3 regions of the Peribacillus sp. NPDC094092 genome follow, and region 2 is predicted to be linked to each of the others. Evidence: riboswitches for the same ligand, from Rfam matches in the RefSeq annotation. Region 2 holds a riboswitch; each other region holds the start of a gene.
The links. Region 2 has a riboswitch for preQ1 ahead of ACQKNS_RS22175 (QueT transporter family protein). Riboswitches for the same ligand answer to the same signal wherever they lie in the genome.

Region 1 (2,266 bases), on a different contig from region 2:
ACATTGCATCTGTTGGACCGAACTGCGCATTAAAGTGGTGCCCTCCTTGGTCAAGGAAAGGATTTCGGATGAACTTTTAGCTGCATCCACTCCTTCCAGGCTGGCCAACTCGATCCTGCCGGTGAAATCATCCATCATCCGAACCATTTCAGCTGCCCGGTTGGCTTGTGACTCTGAACCTTCCGAAAGTTCATACATCGTCGTGGCTATTTGTTTGCTGCCCTGCTGCACTTCTTTTGCTGATTGAGTTAGGTCCTCACTTTGGTTGGAAACGGATTCGGACACAACGAGCATTTTTTCGATCGTATCACGAAGGTTACTCTGCATTTGGTTGGCGGATACCGTTAATTGGCCCATTTCATCATATGACTTTTGCTCCAGGGGCTCATGATTCAGCTTTCCTTCAGCCACCATTTTCATCCTGTCCCTGATTTTAAGGAGGGGGGCGGTAATGAGATTGGCAGTCACAAGCGCCAGCAGAAGGCCGATGAGGACTGCCGCAATGGATATGATGATACTTGTCTTCTTAACCGATTTCCCGCTTGCGATGACGGTTTTACCTGAAGCGGCAATCAATTCCTCGCGTTCAGAAGCAAGCTCCTTGAAACCCTCCATTACTTCATTGCTGATTGGCGCCACTTCATTTTTGAGTATCTCTTTCGCGCGTTCTTCATTTCCCTTTTCATATTGTGGAAATACCCGGTCTACAATCATCGTCCTCCAATCCACGCTTTTCTCGATCAATTCCTTCGATTTATCAGAATCGCTTAAAGAGAGGAGATCCTCCTGGATGGCCTTGCTGTCTTCGGTATATTGTAAAAACCTTTCTTTATAACTCTCGTCACCATATAGAATATAGGCTCGGGCGAATGCGGTTCTTTGTGCTAGATTATATAGCAGTTTTTCATCTTGGATAAGAAGCGGAAGTTCCTTTTCGATGATATCCTGGGAATATACCAGAGACTTGTTGCTGGAATAAATGTTGAATGCTCCTAAGATGACACATAAAGATATGATGAGTGAAAATGCCACCAATATCTTTCCTTTAATGCTTTTCAATTTAATGGACCCCTTTATCGATTTTTTATTCACATTATTTTATCGGACGGATAGGGTGATATTTAAGCGATGAAAAGATAACCAAATTTTCCATCAGATCTACTATTCACTAAATATAATCATCTTGATTTATTGTCGTTTTCAAGTTACTATTGACTTGGAAAAATATAATATTCCGCGTTAAGGCGGAAGAGGTTCTAGCTACCCTCTCAAAAAAACTAAGGAGAAACAGTGCTCTATTCTTAGGGTGCTGTTTTTTTCCGTAAAAAGGAGTTTTATCGTAATGAAGAAGAAAGAAAAGGCAGTGGTTGTGTTTAGCGGAGGCCAGGACAGTACGACGTGCCTGTTCTGGGCATTGGAGAGATTTGAGGAAGTGGAAGCAGTGACGTTCGATTATAATCAGCGGCATAGCTTGGAAATCGAATGCGCTCAAAGCATTGCCAAGGAATTGGGCGTGAACCATCATATCCTTGACATGTCGCTGCTGAACCAGCTGGCACCGAATGCATTGACGAGAAGTGATATTGCAGTGGCGGACGGGGAAGAAGGGGAATTGCCCTCGACGTTCGTACCAGGGAGGAATTTGCTGTTCCTTTCGTTTGCCGGTGTGCTGGCGAGTCAGATTGGCGCTAAACATATTGTCACCGGTGTCTGTGAAACGGATTTCAGCGGATATCCCGACTGCCGTGATGTATTCATTAAATCGTTGAATGTGACCTTGAACTTGTCGATGGACCAGTCCTTCGTGATTGATACGCCGCTGATGTGGCTTAATAAAGAAGAAACATGGGAGCTTGCGGATCAGCTTGGCGCATTCGACTTTGTCCGCGAAAAGACCCTGACTTGCTATAACGGGATTATCTCAGACGGCTGTGGAGATTGTCCGGCATGTAATCTGCGGAAAAAAGGATTGGATGATTATGTTAGCAGACGGAAGGTGCTTTCATGATGTACGGTTTTACTATAGTGGATAAACTCCAAAAAATAGATGAAGATATTCAGCGCAGCCAATTGAAGTATACAAACAAGAGGGTTCTCGTGAGTAAGGAATTCACCTTTGACGCGGCGCACCATCTGCATGACTATGAAGGAAAATGCAAGAACCTGCATGGCCACACATATAAGGTCATTTTCGGATTGAGCGGGTATACGGATTCACGCGGTTTGATGATAGATTTCGGGGACATCAAGGATATATGGAAAAATG
Region 2 (2,266 bases):
ATATTCAGAGATCCTTCCTTCACCGAGTTCTTCCCTTTCGATATACCCGATGATTTCCCCCTGATCTTGCACTGCCAATATATCAAAATTCTTTTTTTCCAATGCTTTCTGGATATCCACCGCCAGATCGTTTTTATGGCAAAACTCAAGTTCCTGGGCAATGCTCTTAACCGTTATATTCTCTTCATAAAGAGTTTTAAGACTAAGATAGCTGTTATTGCTTTTGCTTTTGCTTTTTCTTTTGCTTTCATTTAACATCTTTCAACCTCCGCTCAGGAACACTTTCTGCCCGATTTTCCGCTTAAAACATAGAAAATTGGGCCGCCACTAAAATAAAGTCCACAATAGTGGACTTCCATTCATGTGGATTTTTTGAAACCATCAAATGCCATCAATTGCATTGCCTATGCCTACTGCTGCTTCCTCGTTCCCCTTCTCTTCCCAACCTTTGCAAACATCCACCCAATCCTCAGCGCCTGAATATTCGAACAACTCAGCGAGCTTAAGTTCTATTGCAGAGTTCGCACTGCCGCATGCCGGGAACAATGACTCAAAGCGTTTCAGCGATACATCAAGAAAAACAGCTAGATCATTTGCCAGACCAAACGGGCAAACGCCTCCGATAGCATGGCTGGTCTGTGCAAGGACTTCTTCAGGTGAAAGCATTCGTGCCTTGAAACCGAACGTCTGACGAAATTTCTTATTATCCACTTTCGCGTCCCCAGCAGCAACAACCAAAATGGCTTTTTCACCTTCCCCCTTAAAGGAAAGAGTCTTAGCAATCCGCGCTGGAATAACACCGATGGTTTCCGCTGCTTCAATCACCGTAGCACTCGATGTTTCGAACTCCATTACATCGCCTTCCCGATCCCATTTTTTAAAATGGCTTTTGACACTCTCGATCGACATTCCATATTCACTCCTTTGAAGTACATATTGAAATAATATCATCCTTCATTGCAATAAATCAAAATCCAATCGAGCTACTTCCGCGGCTTGGAAATATAAATAAAAACCATTCTTTACAAATTGACGAAATAAGCTTACATGGGATACTATTAAACATCGGGCAAACGCCTAAACGTGGTTCGTAACCATCCCACGATAAAAAACTAGGGAGAGAGTAAAATGAATGTTCGTACGCTCGTGATAAGCGGGTTATTGGCTGCCTTGTATGTGGCGGTCTCATTGGTGTTCCAACCAATATCATTTCAGATGTTCCAATTTCGTGTACCGGAAATACTGAATCATCTGATTGTATTCAATAAAAAGTATATCTACGGTATCGTCGGTGGAGTCTTCATATCGAATCTGCTCTTTTCGCCGATGGTGCCATATGACTTGATTTTCGGGGTAGGGCAATCTCTGCTCGCCTTATTGCTTGTCATTTTTGTTTCTCGGTTCATAAAAGGCATTAAAGGACGGATGATCGCTACGATTATCTTTTTCACGTTCACAATGTTTTTAATTGCAATTGAACTGAACCTTGCCCTGGGTTTCCCTTTCTGGTTAAGCTGGATGACCACGGCTGTCGGTGAATTCGTTGTCCTCTTGATTGGAGCGCCAATCATTTATGGAATGAACAAAAGAATTCAGTTTGAAAAGTGGCTTTAATGGAATCTTCGCGCCGCAAACCCACTATAATGGAAAAGAGCTGTCTGCATGATGCGGCAGCTCTTTTTTTTCACCAATGAACTCGAAAATGATAAACTACTAGTAAGAATGGTGGTGGCCCTTTGAAAAAAGTCCTGACCATAATCGGTCTATTGGTAATCGCAATATTTATTTTTTCTAATGCAGAGTTATTCACTTTGGTTTGGAAAAGTGATCTGGATTCTGTTATTGGCATTTTGAAGGAAAACCTTTTGCTTACATTTATTGTGACATTCGTATTGATGTTTGTACAAAATTCTTTTACAATCATTCCCTTAATTTTGCTCCTGACTATCAATGTCACGATATTCGGATTCGTATATGGATATCTATGGAGTTGGTTTACAAGCGTTGTTGCCTCAGGTTTCATTTTTTATGCAGCAAGAAACTGGTTTCAGGAGCTTCTCTTAAATAAGATTGGAGAAAAATGGCAAGAAACTGTTGTGGAGCATGGCTTCATGTACGTTTTTACAGGCAGGATTTTCCCTCTGATTCCAACAAGCTTAATTAACTTGGTAGCTGGAGTCAGCACCGTCACTTTCAAGGATTTTTTATTAGCGACGGCACTTGGCAACCTTATATACTTTTTCTTCCTTTCGCTCATTCCATATGG
Region 3 (2,266 bases), on a different contig from region 2:
CCGAAAATGGACAAACCGAACTTGAACGAAAACGAGAATGCTTTTACTTCCTGGAAAAACTAGTCCGGAAAAGCGAAGAGCAATTCTAAACAAAAGCTCCCTGCACCCATTATTGAACGGAGCAGGAAGCTTTTTTTGCTGGTTTACTCGTGAGTTCAGACATTTACTCGTAAGTTACTCCGTTCACGCAAAAAAAGGACCTAATTAGGTCCTTTTTTGTCTATCCCTTTATGCTTGCGATAATTGGCGCAGGAGAGCTTCATGCATTCCCCTTGAACATGCGGGCCATATTTTTCACGAAAGGCCTCGAGGCAATAGCATTTCTCTTCTTCTTTTTTGGTTCCATCCATCGAGTGCATCCCTCCTGGCTTTAACTGGAGACTACACGTTTCTCCAGTTCTAAGTTGATTCGTCCCAACAGTACGGCACCGATTGACTGAATGATCGTTTTAACGATGATTTGGCCGATGATCGCAGCGGGTACTGCTTCCCATGGCAATATATTGGCACCCAATGGGCTTAGGCCAATCACGACAAATATCACCGAATCGAAAAATCCTCCCACGATTCCGCTGTAAAACACCCTCCAACTCATCGGGAGCTTTAAGCGGGTATAAATTTCCGTATCCGCCGTTTCTGCGACCACGAACGATAATGCGGAAGCAAATACGATCAATAACGTATCCCCTAATAAAAATGATACACACGCAGATAAAATAAGTGCAGTGACGATACATATATAGGTCTTCGCGCGGCCGAATTTATTTTGGACCAGATCTCGAAAGATGAAGGTTCCCCCGATGAGCAATGTCCCCATCGGAATGATGAACATGCCAAAATGCAATGGCGCAAAAGCTGCTGTTACCACATTCGCCGTGATGATGGATACTAAATACAATAAAATTCTTAACATTTCTTAATTCTCCTTATACAGAAAAAACAGCACCCTAAGAAAGAGCACTGTTCTCCTTAGTTTTTTTGAGAGGGTAGCTAGAACCTCTTCCGCCCATGCGGATTATCATTTTCCTTATTTATCGTAGCTTGAAAGCGATTGGAAATCAAGAAGTTTCCATAGTGCCGGTTTTTGTCGCAGAAAACTGCTTGACCGGCTGTATGTGAAAAGCCGACAATGATTGATAGGATAATGTTACGATCTTGGTATGAGGTATAAGGCGAGGAGGAAAAGGATAATGAAAAAACCATCGTTTGTTCATGTTATTTATATCGCAACCACACCAGAAAAGCTTTGGGAAGCCCTGACGAGCGGCGAAGTAACGAAGAAGTACCATTTTGGATGCCATGTCCAGTCTGACTGGCAAGAAGGCTCAAGCGTTAAATATTTGCTGGAAGATGGGCGTATTACTGATCATGGTAAAGTACTTAAGTGTGAGCCGCTGCACCTGCTCTCTTTCACTTGGAACATGACAGGAGACGAAACACCCCGCGAGCAGCCTACTCGGGTCACTTTTATCCTGCAGCCTTTGGATGATTCGACTGTGAAGCTAACGCTTAGGCATAAGGAGCTTTTGGAGACGGATTTTGTATATGATGATGATACCTTTGAAGGCTTGAATAATGGATGGCCAGCGATTCTAAGTAACCTGAAGAGCTTGCTTGAAACTGGACGGACCCTGCCGCCAATATCTGTAGATCGGGATAATTAAGCGGCAGTGGATAACGATAAAAATAAATCGAAAGAGAGTTGTTATTGATGGATACGCAAATCATTACGAAATTTAAAATAGACAAACCAACCAATGAAGTGTTTGAAGCCATAGTGGACCCAGAGAGAATCGGGAATTTCTGGTTCTCATCGAGTTCTGAAAGATGGGAACAAGGCAGGACGGTTACATTGAGATATAACGAATACGATGCTGAAGTGGATATTCATATATTGGAAGTAGAGGAAAATAGTAAAATCATGTTCTCATGGGGAGGAAATGATCAAGAAACGATTGTTACAATTACACTGAAAGAGTTGGATGAAATGAGTACAAGTATTGAAGTGAACGAATCAGGTTTGAAAGAGGACGACCCCGAATTGATGAATAAAATGATAGGACAAAAAGAAGGTTGGGTTTATACATTAACCTGTTTAAAGGGTTATTTAGAAAATGGGGTTAATACTTTGAGAGCATCCATAATTTTTTAATTCAGTCCGCCTTTTAATTGCATAAACCCTCAGAACTCTTAGGGTATCTGAGGTTTTTTTCGGTCCTGCCTCCCCTCCTTTGCAGCGTAGGTGAAATTCCCGTTCATCAAATGG

Region 1: another riboswitch for preQ1. It lies ahead of queC (7-cyano-7-deazaguanine synthase QueC); the one in region 2 lies ahead of ACQKNS_RS22175 (QueT transporter family protein).
Region 3: another riboswitch for preQ1. It lies ahead of ACQKNS_RS11485 (VUT family protein); the one in region 2 lies ahead of ACQKNS_RS22175 (QueT transporter family protein).

Annotation. Positions count from the first base shown of each region.
Region 1 is NZ_JBNNUC010000002.1:512,226-514,491, forward strand. It holds gene ACQKNS_RS11445 (methyl-accepting chemotaxis protein) at 1-1,059, opposite strand, end outside; PreQ1 riboswitch class I at 1,245-1,287, shown strand; gene queC (7-cyano-7-deazaguanine synthase QueC) at 1,343-2,008, shown strand; gene queD (6-carboxytetrahydropterin synthase QueD) at 2,008-2,266, shown strand, end outside.
Region 2 is NZ_JBNNUC010000005.1:328,070-330,335, forward strand. It holds gene ACQKNS_RS22165 (hypothetical protein) at 1-258, opposite strand, end outside; gene ACQKNS_RS22170 (YbaK/EbsC family protein) at 382-909, opposite strand; PreQ1 riboswitch class I at 1,078-1,122, shown strand; gene ACQKNS_RS22175 (QueT transporter family protein) at 1,129-1,614, shown strand; gene ACQKNS_RS22180 (TVP38/TMEM64 family protein) at 1,737-2,266, shown strand, end outside.
Region 3 is NZ_JBNNUC010000002.1:516,558-518,823, reverse strand. It holds gene ACQKNS_RS11495 (PadR family transcriptional regulator) at 1-89, shown strand, start outside; gene ACQKNS_RS11490 (hypothetical protein) at 201-350, opposite strand; gene ACQKNS_RS11485 (VUT family protein) at 371-913, opposite strand; PreQ1 riboswitch class I at 964-1,006, opposite strand; gene ACQKNS_RS11480 (SRPBCC family protein) at 1,191-1,664, shown strand; gene ACQKNS_RS11475 (SRPBCC family protein) at 1,712-2,152, shown strand.